Regions from separate parts of the Lelliottia nimipressuralis genome, predicted to be linked through region 3. Evidence: predicted binding sites of a transcription regulator. Region 3 holds the regulator's gene; each other region holds the start of a gene.
The links. The regulator PurR, encoded in region 3, represses purine synthesis genes. The targets are predictions, from matches to a motif close to CANGCAAACGTTTGCNTG.

Region 1: a site for PurR is predicted at 2,201-2,218, ahead of gcvT (glycine cleavage system aminomethyltransferase GcvT). Genes of this name have one in related genera too.
Region 2: a site for PurR is predicted at 2,953-2,970, ahead of ACB496_RS00385 (nucleobase:cation symporter-2 family protein). Genes of this name have one in related genera too.

Annotation. Positions count from the first base shown of each region.
Region 1 is NZ_CP167172.1:3,766,941-3,772,131, reverse strand. It holds gene ubiH (2-octaprenyl-6-methoxyphenyl hydroxylase) at 1-651, shown strand, start outside; gene ubiI (FAD-dependent 2-octaprenylphenol hydroxylase) at 663-1,865, shown strand; gene gcvT (glycine cleavage system aminomethyltransferase GcvT) at 2,311-3,405, shown strand; gene gcvH (glycine cleavage system protein GcvH) at 3,430-3,819, shown strand; gene gcvP (aminomethyl-transferring glycine dehydrogenase) at 3,889-5,191, shown strand, end outside.
Region 2 is NZ_CP167172.1:77,191-82,381, forward strand. It holds gene ACB496_RS00380 (AsmA family protein) at 1-1,388, opposite strand, end outside; gene ACB496_RS00385 (nucleobase:cation symporter-2 family protein) at 1,507-2,901, opposite strand; gene recG (ATP-dependent DNA helicase RecG) at 3,005-5,086, opposite strand; gene trmH (tRNA (guanosine(18)-2'-O)-methyltransferase TrmH) at 5,090-5,191, opposite strand, start outside.
Region 3 is NZ_CP167172.1:1,962,356-1,967,546, reverse strand. It holds gene ACB496_RS09230 (C40 family peptidase) at 1-87, shown strand, start outside; gene sodB (superoxide dismutase [Fe]) at 210-791, shown strand; gene ACB496_RS09220 (MFS transporter) at 830-1,996, opposite strand; gene ACB496_RS09215 (YnhF family membrane protein) at 2,166-2,255, opposite strand; gene purR (HTH-type transcriptional repressor PurR) at 2,552-3,577, shown strand; gene punR (DNA-binding transcriptional activator PunR) at 3,594-4,505, opposite strand; gene punC (purine nucleoside transporter PunC) at 4,622-5,191, shown strand, end outside.

The DNA of each region.
Region 1 (5,191 bases), 1.8 Mb from region 3:
CAGCAGCAGCCTTACAGTCAGGCGGCGGTGATCGCTAACGTTTCCACCGCTGTGCCTCATCAGGGCCGCGCCTTTGAACGTTTTACCGAGCATGGCCCACTGGCGATGCTGCCCATGTCGGCTGGCCGCAGTTCGCTGGTCTGGTGCCACGCGCAGGATGCTATGGATGACGTGATGGCCTGGTCAGATGCGCGTTTTTGCGATGAACTGCAAAAAGCCTTTGGCTGGCGTTTAGGGCGAATCACCCACGCCGGGAAACGCGCCGCCTATCCGCTGGCATTGACCACCGCGTCGCGCTCCGTGTCTCATCGTGTGGCGTTAGTCGGGAATGCGGCGCAAACCCTGCATCCGATTGCCGGGCAGGGGTTTAACTTAGGATTACGCGATGTCATGAGCCTGGCGGAGACGCTGGCGCAGGCATGGCAGGATCGCGACGATTGGGGTGCTTACTCCGTGCTTTGTCAGTATCAGACACGCCGTCAGGCAGATAAAGAGGCGACCATCGGTGTGACCGATGGCCTGGTGCATCTGTTCGCGAATCGCTGGGTACCGCTGGTAGCCGGGCGCAACGCGGGTCTGATGGCGATGGAACTATTCATTCCGGCACGCGACGTGCTGGCGCAGCGAACTCTCGGTTGGGTCGCTCGTTAAGGAGTTACTAAGTGCAGAATGTTGATGTTGCCATTGTCGGCGGCGGAATGGTGGGGCTGGCGCTGGCCTGTGGTTTACAGGGCAGCGGCCTGCGTGTGGCGGTGCTTGAACATAAGCCGCCGCAGCCTGTTGCGCAGGACGCGCCGCCAGAGCTACGCGTGTCGGCCATTAACGCCGCCAGTGAAAAGCTGTTAACGCATCTCGGCGTCTGGTCAGAGATCACCGCGTTTCGCGCCAGCTGCTACCACGGGATGGAAGTGTGGGACAAAGACAGCTTCGGCCATATCGCCTTTGACGATGAAAGCATGGGCTACAGTCATCTGGGCCATATCGTTGAAAACGCGGTGATTCACCATGCTCTGTGGCGCAAAGCCCAGAGCTGTTCCGACGTCACCCTGATGGCGCCCGCGCAGGTGCAACAGATCGCCTGGGGCGAAAACGAGGCGTTTCTGACACTGCAAAGCGGCGATATGCTGACCGCGCGGCTGGTTGTGGGTGCCGATGGCGCAAACTCCTGGCTGCGTAACAAAGCGGATATTCCGCTCACCTTCTGGGATTACCGTCATCATGCGCTGGTGGCGACGATCCGCACGACCGAACCGCACGGCGGTGTCGCGCGTCAGATTTTCCACAATGACGGCATCCTGGCGTTTCTGCCGTTAAGCGATCCGCATCTGTGCTCCATCGTCTGGTCACTGGTGCCGGAAAAAGCACAGCAGATGGAGGCGGCGACGCCTGACGCATTTAATCAAGCGCTGTGCATGGCCTTTGATAACCGTCTTGGGCTGTGTACGCTGGAAAGTGAACGCCAGCTCTTCCCGCTGACCGGACGCTACGCGCGGCAGTTTGCCTCGCACCGTCTGGCGCTGGTGGGCGATGCCGCACACACTATTCATCCGCTGGCCGGGCAGGGCGTGAATCTGGGCTTTATGGATGCCGCAGAGCTTATCGAAGAGCTGCGTCGTCTGCATCGTGAAGGCAAAGACATTGGTCAGCATTTGTACCTGCGCCGCTACGAGCGCAGCCGCAAACACAGTGCGGCGATGATGCTGGCGGGGATGCAGGGCTTCCGCGAGCTGTTTGCCGGTAACCATCCGGCGAAAAAACTGCTGCGCGATGTTGGACTGAAACTGGCGGATACGCTTCCCGGCGTCAAACCGCAACTCCTTCGCCAGGCGATGGGCTTAAACGATCTTCCTGAGTGGCTGCGTTGAGCAATAAACGTTAAATTAGACCCCCATCACACTTTCCTCTCCCGGCCTTTGTGCCGGGATGTTTCCCTCGTTTGAAATATTCTAATTCCACGCCTCTTTTCGCATTAGATTATCTAATGTCGTGTTTTTTCCATGACGGAAATTAGCCGCGTTTTTCCACAGAAAATATCAGCCTGTGCTAAATATTGTGAAATTAAAGTTAATTTAATGCGGGGTAAATCGCATTTTGCCAGTGAATAACTCTGTAGGCTTTTCAGCGTTTTTTGGTCATAAGCTAATGTGATGACCCGCTTTAGCTTATGGTTAATCGCCGATTTCGGTGGTAAGTTCAGGGGAAAGAGAACGTTTGCGTCGGCGTCCAGGAGTGATACCGACGCCGGGTTTCGTGGTGAAATTTCGCGCGAAACACAAGATTGCCCCGCTCTGCTAAATCAACGAGGACAAGATGGCTCAACAGACTCCTTTGTACGAACAACACACGTTATGCGGCGCGCGCATGGTGGATTTCCATGGCTGGATGATGCCGCTGCATTACGGCTCGCAGATCGATGAGCACCACGCCGTGCGCACCGATGCCGGGATGTTCGACGTTTCCCACATGACCATTGTCGATCTCCGCGGCAGTCGCACCCGGGAGTTTTTGCGTTATCTGTTGGCGAACGATGTCGCCAAACTCAAAACGCCAGGCAAAGCGCTCTACACCGGGATGCTGAATGCCTCCGGCGGCGTGATTGATGACCTGATCGTTTATTACTTCACTGAAGATTTCTTCCGCCTCGTTGTTAACTCCGCCACCCGCGAAAAAGACCTCTCCTGGATTTCTGAACACGCCGCCAAATACGCCGTTGATATCACCGTACGTGACGATCTTTCCCTGATCGCCGTTCAGGGTCCTAACGCGCAGGCTAAAGCCGCTTCTCTGTTCAGCGAAGAGCAGCGTAAAGCGACCGAAGGCATGAAGCCGTTCTTCGGCGTTCAGGCAGGCGATCTGTTCATCGCGACGACCGGCTACACCGGTGAAGCGGGCTATGAAATTGCGATGCCGAACGAGAAAGCCGCCGATTTCTGGCGTGCGCTGGTTGAAGCCGGTGTCAAACCTGCGGGCCTGGGCGCACGCGATACGCTGCGTCTGGAAGCCGGGATGAACCTCTACGGTCAGGAGATGGATGAAGGTATCTCTCCGCTGGCTGCCAATATGGGCTGGACCATCGCATGGGAACCGGCTGACCGCGATTTTATTGGCCGTGAAGCGCTGGAACTGCAGCGTGAGAAAGGCACCGATAAGCTGGTCGGGCTGGTGATGAAAGAGAAGGGTGTGCTGCGTAACGAACTGCCTGTGCGTTTTACCGATGCCAGCGGCAATCTTCATGAAGGCATTATCACCAGCGGCACATTCTCACCGACGCTGGGCTACAGCATTGCGCTGGCGCGCGTACCGGCCGGGATTGGCGAGACTGCCGTGGTGCAGATCCGCAACCGTGAAATGCCGGTCAGCGTGACTAAACCGATTTTTGTTCGCGCCGGTAAACCGGTCGCCTAATCATTTTTTATCAGGAGAATTCCAATGAGCAATGTGCCAGCAGAACTGAAATACAGCAAAGAACACGAATGGCTGCGCAAAGAAGCCGACGGGACTTACACCGTTGGGATCACCGAGCATGCACAAGAGTTGCTGGGTGACATGGTGTTTGTGGACCTGCCGGACGTCGGCGCGACCGTGAGCGCGGGCGACGACTGCGCTGTTGCAGAGTCGGTGAAAGCCGCGTCTGACATCTACGCGCCAGTGGGCGGCGAAATCGTGGCCGTCAACGACGCCCTGAGCGACTCCCCAGAGCTGGTTAACAGCGAGCCGTACACCGGCGGCTGGATTTTCAAAATCAAAGCGAACGACGAAGCAGAAGTTGAAGCTCTGCTGGATGCAACCGCGTACGCAGCACTGTTAGAAGACGAGTAATTGCTTTTCACCCTCTCCCGAAAGGGGGAGGGGATCCTAATATCACCGCACGTTTAGGAACCATCGCTCATGACACAGACTTTAAGCCAGCTTGAAAACCGTGGCGCCTTCATTGAACGCCACATTGGGCCGGATGCTCAGCAACAGCAGGAGATGCTGAAGACAGTTGGCGCGGATTCGTTAAACGCACTGATCGGCCAGATCGTGCCCAAAGACATTCAGCTCGCCACGCCGCCGCAGGTAGGTGACGCGACCACTGAATACGCCGCGCTGGCAGAGCTGAAGGCAATCGCCGGTCTCAACAAGCGCTTTAAGTCTTACATTGGCATGGGCTACACCCCGGTGCAGTTACCGCCGGTGATCCTGCGCAACATGCTGGAAAACCCAGGCTGGTACACCGCCTATACGCCTTATCAGCCGGAAGTCTCCCAGGGCCGTCTGGAAGCGCTGCTGAACTTCCAGCAGGTGACGCTGGATCTGACCGGGCTGGATATTGCCTCCGCTTCTCTGCTCGACGAAGCGACCGCCGCCGCTGAAGCGATGGCGATGGCTAAGCGCGTCAGCAAGCTGAAAAACGCTAACCGTTTCTTCGTGGCGGCAGACATTCATCCCCAGACGCTGGACGTGGTCCGCACCCGTGCGGAAACCTTCGGGTTTGACGTGATTGTTGACGATGCGGAAAAGGTTCTGGATCACCAGGATGTGTTTGGCGTGCTGTTGCAGCAGGTTGGCACCACCGGTGAAGTTCACGACTACAGCAGCCTGATTACTGAGCTGAAATCCCGCAAAATTGTGGTCAGCGTGGCCGCTGATTTTATGGCGCTGGTACTGCTCACCGCCCCTGGCAAACAGGGCGCAGATATTGTCTTCGGCTCAGCACAGCGCTTCGGCGTGCCGATGGGCTACGGTGGTCCGCACGCGGCCTTCTTCGCCGCGAAAGACGAATTCAAACGCTCCATGCCTGGCCGTATTATCGGTGTGTCGAAAGACGCTGCCGGTAACACCGCGCTGCGCATGGCGATGCAGACGCGCGAGCAGCATATCCGCCGCGAGAAAGCGAACTCCAACATTTGTACCTCTCAGGTGCTGCTGGCCAACATCGCCAGCCTGTACGCCGTGTTCCACGGCCCGGTCGGCCTGAAGCGCATCGCTACCCGCATTCACCGTTTTGCCGATATTCTGGCGGCGGGCTTGCAGCAGAAAGGCATCAAGCTGCGCCATGCGCACTTCTTCGACACCCTGTTTGTGGAAGTGGCCGACAAAGCGGGCGTGCTGGCGCGTGCTGAAGCTGCCGAAATCAATTTGCGTAGCGACATCCTGAACGCAGTGGGTATCACCCTGAACGAAACCACTACCCGTGAAGATATCCAGG
Region 2 (5,191 bases), 1.9 Mb from region 3:
AGTTCCGTGATATTCACCGTCGACGCGTTGGCCGCCAGCGCCAGTGACGGACGGCGCACGTCTACACGATTAAAGGTGGCGGCGGCACCGTTCAGAGTCGCATTGCCGCCCCACACGCCCCACTGACGATCTTTCGCCAGCTGGAGGTTGGCACCATATCCGTCGAGAGAGGTGATCTGCCACGGGAAGGCGGGATCGATATCGATCACCAGGTTGCGACTCAGGCCGAATTTTTTCAGGGTCACGTCGTGGAGCCATTCGGGGAGCTGCTCCATCCACAGGGTTTTCCAGTTCGGTGGCAGGGTGTATTCCAGCCCGGCCACCGCGACATCGTCCAGTACCAGCGCTTTACCGTTGCGTAGCCAGTTGCCGGAGGTGCGCACCATACCGCCTTCCCAGCGGGAGGTGAACTGGCGCAGCGCCACGCCCTGCGGTGCAAACTCTGCATTCAGAATCGGATCAAAAAGATGCAGCGAGCCGTAGATAAACTCGCTGGCATTCATCGATAAACGTCCGTCCTGGCTTTGCCAGTCGCCCTGGCTGAGGGTCAGATTGCGCAGGCTTAAATCGAGATCGGTTACGGCCCAGTCCGGCCCTTGCAGGCGGGCATCGGTGACCTCCAGGCGGCCAATCTGCAGCGACGGCAGGGTGGTGATCGGCGCAAAGAAATCCATCAATGATTTGTCGCTTTGCAGGCGAATGTCGTTCAGGCGCAGATTGTCGATCACCCAGCCGCCGTCGGCGTTACGCCGCGCGGTACCCGTCAGCGAGCCGCGCGCCATATCTGCGCCGATGGTGCTCAGCACCACTTCTTTACCGTTCAGCTCACCCTGAATTAGCACATTGCTGGTGGGCACGCCGTTGAGCGTCAGCGATCCGGCGCTCATCTGAATTTGCGCTTTTTTGCCCAGCACGCTGCCCGCTTCCGGCTGCCAGGGGCTGACGCCGCCTGTCACTTTTTGCGCGCTCAGATCCCATTCCATATTCGGGCTGTTGAACGCCATGTTGTTCAGCTGCAGGCGGTCGGCCTGGAATGGAAGCGGCGCGGTTTGGGGGGAGAGGTTAAGTGTCCCGTCGTGAAGGGTGATGGTATCCATGTGCAGCGGATCGGTGAGCTGTCGGCTGCTCAGACCAATATCCACTTTTTTCGCGACCAGGGTGGCGGGTTTGCCATCGCGGCCAAAGGTAACGTTTTCCAGAATGATGTGCGACGGGGAAGAAAAACGGTGATCCATCAGGTCGAAATTGAGTTCGTAGTCGGTGTTAACCGTAATCCAACTGCTCACCTGAGCCGCGCCCCAGCGGGTCTGCACGAGGATATAAAGTGCCAGGATTGCGAGCAGCACCGCAATCAAAATCCAGATCAGCAGCTTTCCAATAAATTTCATGGTCTTCCATCCCATCAAACGCACATAAGGGAGTTATGCACGATTTATGCGCAATCCTCAAGGCAGGAATGGTGTAATTCGGTTTCACGGCAGGCGTGATGCCTGCCGTGACGGGGGATCAGTTCTTTTCTGGCGGGAAGACGAGGTTCAGCACAATCGCCGTGATACCCCCTGCGGCGATGCCGGAGGAGAGCAGGTTTTTCACCCAGTCAGGGGCGAACTGCAGGATTAGCGGCTGCTGGGAAACGCCCAGACCGACGGCCAAGGACAGCGCGATAATCATGATGGCACGGCGGTTCAGCGGCTCACGCGACACGATGCGCACGCCAGAGGCCGCAATCGTACCGAACATCACAAGCGTTGCGCCGCCCAGTACCGGTTCCGGAATGTGTTGCACAAAGCCACTCACCGCCGGGAACAGGCCGAGCACGATCAGCATCAGCGCCACGACAAAGCCCACGTAGCGGCTGGCGACGCCGGTCAGCTGGATCACGCCATTGTTCTGGCCAAAGCAGGAGTTCGGGAAGGTATTGAATACGGCAGAGACAAACGAGTTCAGACCGTTCGCCAGCACGCCGCCTTTCAGGCGTTTCATGTACAGCGGGCCAGAGACCGGCTGTTCGGAGACGTCAGACGTTGCGGTGATGTCGCCGATGGTTTCCAGCGAGGTGATCATGAACACCAGCATCAGCGGCAGGAGCAGGCTCCAGTCAATGCCAAGGCCATAATAGAGCGGTGTCGGCACCATAATCAGCGCGCTGTTGGTCGGCGCGGTGTTTTCCGGCAGCATGCCCATCGCCCACGCCACCAGATAACCGGTCGCCATGGCAATCACCAGCGAGGCGACGCGCAGGTACGGGTTACGCTGACGGTTGAGCAAAATAATAATCGCCAGCACTACGCCCGCCAGCAGCAGGTTTTTCGGTGCGCCGAAAGTGTGGTCACTCATCGCCGCATACCCGCCGCCGATAGAGGTCAGGCCCACCTGAATCAGCGACAGACCGATAATCATCACCACCACGCCGGAAACCAGCGGGGTAATGACGCGGCGCGCCAGGTGCAGTACGCGGGAGATGACCATTTCCGTACAACTGGCCAGCATCAGAGTGCCGAAAAGCGCAGCCATCATCGTCGGGACATCGGCCCCGCCGGTTTTCAGCGCTGTGCCACCCATGATCAGCGGGGCAACAAAGTTAAAGCTGGTACCCTGAATCGACAGCAACCCTGAACCGACCGGACCCCAGGCTTTAATCTGGATAATAGACGCCACGCCGGATGCAAACAGCGACATGCTGATGATGTGCTGCGTGTCCTGGGCCGGTAAGCCGAGCGCCTGGCAAATCAGCAGGGCAGGCGTGATAACGGCCACAAACATCGCCAACAGGTGCTGACACGCGGCGAACAGCGTTTGCGCCAGCGGCGGACGATCTTCAAGACGGTAGATGAGTTCACTATTATGTTGAGCGTGCGCAATCGGTTGCGCATCTTGAGACTCTACGGCGTTAACGGACATCGGCGGCAATCCCACGGGTGAAAAGCGGGCATTTTAGCTGACCGGATGGTAAAAGCAAACGATTGCATTTATAAATTTATTAAAACAGGGCTGAGCACAGCGATCAGGCGTTGGAATAGCGCTCGGTTTCTGGCATCCACCGTTGAATAAGCCCGGCGGCCTGGACGGGATAACGCTCATGAATGTGGCGGGCAAGGCGCTGGACTTCCGGAATCATCGACTGGTCACGAAGCAGATCGGCCACTTTGAATTCGGCGTTACCGGTCTGGCGTGTGCCCAGCAGTTCGCCGGGGCCGCGGATCTCGAGATCCTTTTGCGCAATCACGAAGCCGTCATTGCTGTCGCGCAGCACCTGGAGTCGCATTTGCGCTGTTTTAGAAAGCGGGGATTTGAAGAGCAGGACGCAGTGGGAAGCCACCGCACCACGGCCAACGCGGCCCCGCAGCTGGTGAAGTTGCGCAAGGCCCAGCCGCTCCGGGTTTTCGATAATCATCAGGCTGGCATTCGGTACATCCACGCCCACTTCGATAACCGTTGTGGCAATCAGCAAATGCAACTCGCCCTGCTTGAATGAGTGCATTACGGCCTGTTTTTCAGCGGGTTTCATGCGGCCATGCACCAGCCCGATATTCAGCTCGGGCAGCGCCAGTTTTAGCTCTTCCCACGTCGCTTCTGCGGCCTGCGCTTCCAGCAGGTCGGATTCTTCAATCAATGTACAAACCCAGTACGCCTGACGGCCTTCGTGAGTGCAGGCGTTGCGCACGCGATCGATGATCTCGCTGCGGCGCGTATCCGGAATGGCCACGGTGGTGACCGGCGTTCGGCCGGGTGGCAGTTCATCGATCGTCGAGGTATCCAGATCGGCATAGGCGGTCATCGCCAGGGTGCGCGGGATAGGCGTGGCGGTCATGATCAACTGATGCGGGTGGAAGCCCTGCTGCAGCCCTTTTTCCCACAAGGCCAGCCGCTGATGTACGCCAAAGCGATGTTGCTCATCGATGATCACCAGGGCAAGGCCGTTAAACTGCACCTGCTCCTGAAAAATGGCGTGGGTACCGACAATCATCTGTACCTGACCGCTGGCGATGGCTTCCTGTTGCGCGAGACGTGCTTTGCCTTTTTGCTTGCCAGCAAGCCAGCCCACTTCCACGCCCAGCGGCGCAAACCAGCTGCGGAAGTTATTGGCGTGCTGCTCGGCGAGCAGTTCGGTGGGGGCCATCAGCGCCACCTGTCTGCCGTGCGCGATAGCGCGCAGGGCCGCGAGGGCGGCGACCAGCGTTTTACCGGAGCCTACGTCACCCTGTACCAGACGCATCATCGGAATATCGAGCGCCATATCGCGTTCGATCTCGGCAGTCACGCGTGCCTGGGCATTCGTCGGTTTAAAGGGCAGTGAGGCCAGCAGCTTATCTTTTAAATCATCACGGGCAGGCAGAGGTTGTGCGTGAAAACGCTGTGCACCCGCGCGAAGCGCCAGCATGCTCAGGTTATGTGCCAGTAATTCTTCAAGGATAAGCCGCCGCTGCGCCGGATGTTGCCCGTTTTCTAACTCGCTCAGCTGTAAAGACGGCGGTGGACGGTGAAGGGTACGAATGGCTTCCGGCAGGCTCATCATGCCCTGTGCCAGCTCAGGCGGCAGCAGTTCGGCGATGGCGCAGGTATCAAGCAACTCCAGCGCCTGATCCGTCAGTTTTCGCAGCGTTGCCTGCTTGATACCTTCGGTAGTAGGGTACACCGGGGTCAGCGTCTCCTGGAGTTCAGGCGTACTCAGATCGCCTTGTACACGGTACTCCGGGTGGATCATCTCCGCGCCATATTTCCCGCGCTTGGCCTCGCCATAGGCCAGAACCCGTCGTCCGGTGGCCAGGCTGTTTTTCATCGCAGCACTGAAATTGAAAAAACGCATGGTGAGAATGCCGGAGCCGTCGCTGATCTGACAGGTCATCATGCGACGGCCGCCGAAGGTAATAGTGCTGTTCAGGACTTCGCCTTCCACGGTGGCGTAGATGCCGGGCAGCAGATCGCCAATCGCGTAAAGCTGGGTGCGATCTTCGTAACGCAGAGGAAGGTGCAGGAGCAAATCTTGTACAGTGTGCAGGCCAATTTTTGCCAGCTTGTTGCTTTGCGCCGCACCTACGCCCGTTAATGAGCTGAGCGGAACGGCATCAAGCAGGTGGCCGTTCATGGTTTAGCCTGCAAACTGCATGGTGGACCACCATGCGGCATCGGCTTCGATTTCGCCCTGCGCATTGACGTGGGGATAAGGTAATTGCTTCTGTTTTGCCACGCG
Region 3 (5,191 bases):
ATCCAAATCACCTCCCTGAGCGAAGATTACTGGGTTCGCCACTACGTTGGCGCCCGCCGCGTAATGACCCCGAAAACCATTCGCTAATCCCTGCCCTGCCGCACCGTCGGCAGGGTAAGTTCCTCTTTTGCATACCCTTTCAATTTGCTACTCTATCCTTGCACTCAATAGGGTTATTGCAGTGCAACACTATAATAAGGAGAGAAGCAATGTCGTTCGAATTACCTGCATTACCGTATGCAAAAGACGCCCTGGCTCCGCACATTTCGGCGGAAACCCTGGAATACCACTACGGCAAACACCATCAGACCTATGTCACTAACCTGAACAATCTGGTTAAGGGCACCGCGTTTGAAGGTAAAACGCTGGAAGAGATTGTGCGCAGTTCTGACGGCGGTGTGTTCAACAACGCTGCTCAGGTCTGGAACCACACGTTTTACTGGCACTGCCTGGCACCGAACGCCGGTGGCGAACCGACCGGTGAACTGGCGGCTGCCATTAACGCCGCCTTCGGCAGCTTTGCGGATTTCAAAGCGAAGTTTACTGACGCAGCAATTAAGAACTTCGGCTCTGGCTGGACGTGGCTGGTTAAAGAGGCTGACGGTAAACTGGCTATCGTCTCAACGTCAAACGCGGGAACCCCACTGACCACCAGCGCGAAACCGCTGATGACCGTTGATGTGTGGGAACACGCGTATTATATCGACTACCGTAACGCTCGCCCGAACTACCTTGAGCACTTCTGGGCGCTGGTTAACTGGGAATTTGTGGCGAAGAACTTCGCGGCGTAAATGAGACGCAGAAGGGGCAGCCCTTCTGCGTTTTTTGATTACTCTGTGACGCGAACAGGTTCCGGCTGTTTACGGCCCGATGTCAGGACCAGCAGCAGACCGAGCGCCGCTATAATCGCCCCCATCACCGGTACAAAAGCGTATCCCAGCCCGCCTGAAATCACCGCCCCACCCGCTGCCGCACCCAGCGCATTCCCGAGATTAAACGCACCGATATTCACGGAAGAAGACAGGCCCGGCGCTTCGTGCGCCACACGCATGACGCGCATCTGCAATGGCGGAACCACGGCAAAGGTTGCAGCGCCCCACACCACCATCGCAATGGCCGCCCCAAACTCGTTGCGCGCAAGCCAGGGAATCGCGAGCATAATCACAATCAGCAGCGTTAAGAAGCCTTTCAGCGTCCCGGTGACCGAGCGATCCGCCAGTTTACCGCCGAGATAGTTGCCCAAAGAGAAACCGACGCCAATCAGCACCAGCATCGCCGTCACGAACAGCGGTGTGGCGTGAGTGATATCGTGCAGTACCGGTGAAATGTAGGTGTAGAGCGTAAACATCGCGCCCGCCCCGAGCACCGTGGTTAACAGAGCAGACAACACCTGTGGACGAACCAGCACCGACAGCTCTTTACGCACGTCCGGGCGCTCGCCCGCCTCGCCTTTCGGAAGCGAGAAGAACAGTGCAATCATCGCCACTACGCCCAGCCCTGCGGTTGCCATAAACGACATCCGCCAGCCAATGACTTCACCAAGCCAGGTCGCCGCCGGTACACCGCCAATATTGGCGATGGTTAGCCCCATAAACATGGTTGCCACCGCGCTGGCCTGTTTGTGTTTTGGCACCACGCTCGCCGCCACCACAGAGCCTAAGCCAAAGAACGCGCCGTGGTTCAGGCTGGTCAGAATGCGTGACAGCAGCAGCGTGGTGTAATCCGGTGACAGCGCCGAGAGCACGTTACCGAGGGTAAAAATCGCCATCAGGAAGATCAGCGCATTGCGACGGGCACGATGCGACAACAGCAGCGTCATGAGCGGCGCACCAATCATCACGCCAATGGCGTAGGCGCTGATCAGCATACCTGCGGCGGGAATAGAGACATCTACCCCTTTTGCGATAACCGGCAACAGTCCCATCGGGGAAAACTCGGTGGTGCCGATGCCAAAAGCGCCAATCGCCAGGGCAAGCAGGGGAAAATTGATTTTCATTGATTAACTACGGATGCCGTGTCGTCGCGCGACACGGGACTAAGATGTCAAAAGCATGACATCAATCACAAAAAATGAGAAGTTAACAAATTAGCAAAAGATTTTTGCCGTGCGGGTAACAATCAGGGAACAGGCAGGAGATGAGGGAGAGAACTCTCCCCCGCTTGAATCAGTGCAGCGCAGCGGTCAGACCCGCAGCGACAATCAGAGCCAGAACAATAATGGTTGTCGTCAGCGAAAACTTCAGATCGGTACTCATCAATTTTTCTCCTTTTAATCACCCCACGAAAAGTGAGCTTGCTCATTTTTACACAGTTTACCCCAAAAATCTTCCTGGATTTAGGCTGATAACCGTTTTTGCTCTTCCCCTTTTCATCAAGATAAGACAAAATTCCACGCTAAATTTATAAGCGTACCGGCCACTGACCCCCTCCTGACGTTCTGAGTCGTTTTCCCGGCGTATCGCAATTCACATTGCGAGATAAGGGTGAGAGAAGGCAAACGTTTACCTTTAAGTATTTCAGGAGTTTAAGATATGGTCTGGAGTGACATGTAATGGCAACAATTAAAGATGTGGCGAAACGCGCAAACGTTTCCACTACAACCGTATCACATGTAATTAACAAAACGCGTTTCGTTGCGGAAGAGACGCGCAACGCCGTATGGGCCGCCATCAAAGAGCTGCACTACTCCCCAAGTGCCGTGGCGCGTAGCCTGAAGGTGAACCACACCAAATCGATCGGCCTGCTGGCGACCAGCAGCGAAGCCGCCTATTTTGCGGAGATCATCGAAGCGGTTGAGAAAAACTGTTTCCAGAAGGGCTACACCCTGATTCTCGGCAACGCCTGGAACAGCCAGGAGAAACAGCGCGCTTACCTGTCGATGATGGCGCAAAAGCGCGTTGATGGCCTGCTGGTAATGTGTTCTGAATACCCGGAGTCCGTACTCTCCATGCTTGAAGAGTATCGCCACATTCCGATGGTGGTGATGGACTGGGGTGATACCCGCGCTGATTTTACCGATTCCGTCAACGATAACGCCTTTGAAGGCGGCTACATGGCAGGTCGCTACTTGATTGAGCGCGGTCACCGCGAAATCGGCGTCATTCCGGGTCCGCTGGAGCGCAACACCGGCGCAGGCCGTCTGGCAGGGTTCATGAAAGCGATGGAAGAAGCGCTAATTACGGTGCCAGAAAACTGGATCGTGCAGGGCGACTTCGAGCCGGAGTCCGGCTACCGCGCGATGCAGCAGATCGTCTCCCAGTCGCACCGCCCTACCGCAGTCTTTATCGGGGGTGACATCATGGCGATGGGCGCCCTTTGCGCAGCCGATGAGCTGGGTTTGCGCGTGCCGCAGGACATTTCCGTGATCGGGTACGATAACGTGCGCAACGCACGCTACTTCACCCCGGCGCTGACGACCATTCACCAGCCGAAAGACTCGCTGGGCGAAACGGCCTTCAATATGTTGTTGGACCGCATCGTCAGCAAGCGTGAAGAGTCGCAGTCGATTGAAGTCCACCCGCGCCTGATTGAACGCCGCTCCGTGGCCGACGGTCCGTTCCGCGACTACCGCCGTTAATCCCCCGAGGGGCCGGTTATTCCGGCTCCCTCAGCCACTCTCTGTTCAGCGTTTCGCTGTCTCCCAGATAATCCAGCAGCCACGCCAGCGCCGGTGACATATCGTTTTGCTGCCACGTCAGGCAACAGGCCGCATCCGGGAACGGGTTTTCCAGCGTCAGAGCCACCCATTCACCGCGATCGATGCGTGGACGTGCAAAATGCGCCGGCACCATTCCCACGCACAGCCCCGCAGAAAGACAGGTCGCCGACGTTTCCCAATCCGGGGCGACCACACGGCGTTGGTTATCCAGTAACCAGGTAATCCGTTTTGGCAGCGATCGTGAGGTATCTTCCAGCACCAGTGACGGCCAGTTGCGCAACGTATCATCGCTCAACGGGCCTGCAATGGCGGCCAGAGGATGATCGCGGGCGACAACGCAGGTCCAGCTCAGGGCTCCCATATCGCGAAATGCATAGCGACCACCCACAGGGATCGCCTGAGTCGCGCCGATCGCCATCTCCACCCTGCCGTCAGAGAGCGCATCCCACACGCCGTTGAACACCTCCTGCGAGACGCGCAGCTCCACATCAGAGAAGTGGCGATAGAAATCGACCACCATCTGTCGGGTGCGTTCGGGTTTGACGATGTTATCCACCGCAATGGCGAGATGCCCGCGCCAGCCGTTCGCAATCTGCTGGCACTGCTCGCGGGTGATCATCATTTTTTTGATAACAGATCGTCCTTCTTTCAAAAACCAGACGCCCGCTGGCGTCAGAACAACGTCGCGGTGACGGCGCTCGAACAGCGGAACCGCCAGCCACTCTTCAAGCTGACGCACCGTATAGCTCACCGCAGAGGGGACGCGATGGAGTTCCTGGGCCGCGCCACTAAAGCTGCCGTTACGCGCGACCGCATCCACCACTTCTAACGAATATTCTGACCACATTTTCTGCCTGCAAAATTTTTGAATGCAATCACCAAATATTAGCGTTTCACAAGGCAGTTTGCACTCCCTACACTTTGCGCCAGTGATTACCTGCCCTCTTTAGGAAATAAAAAACAATGCAACCCAACAAAGGATTCCTGGTCTGGCTCGGCGGTTTAAGCGTGCTGGGCTTTTTGGCGACCGACATGTACCTGCCCGCGTTTGCCGCGATGCAGGCCGATTTACAGACCCCTGCCGCCGCCATCAGCGCCAGCCTGAGCCTGTTCCTCGCCGGTTTTGCCTTCGCACAGCTGTTATGGGGCCCGCTCTCTGACCGTTACGGTCGCAAACCGATTCTGCTCCTCGGTCTGGCGATTTTCGCCGTCGGCTGCCTGGGGATGCTGTGGGTGCGTGATGCCACCTGGCTGCTGGTGCTGCGATTTATCCAGGCATTCGGTGTGTGTGCCGCAGCTGTCACCTGGCAGGCGCTGGTGACGGACTATTATCCCGCGTCTCGCGTGAACCGCATTTTTGCCACTATTATGCCGCTGGTCGGGCTTTCTCCGGCGCTGGCTCCCCTGCTCGGTAGCTGGATCCTGGTGCATTTTGACTGGCAGGCGATTTTCGCCACCCTGTTTATCATCACGCTGGTGCTGATGTTACCGGCCTTCACGCTAAAACCTGCCCAGCCGAAACCGGCTGAAAAC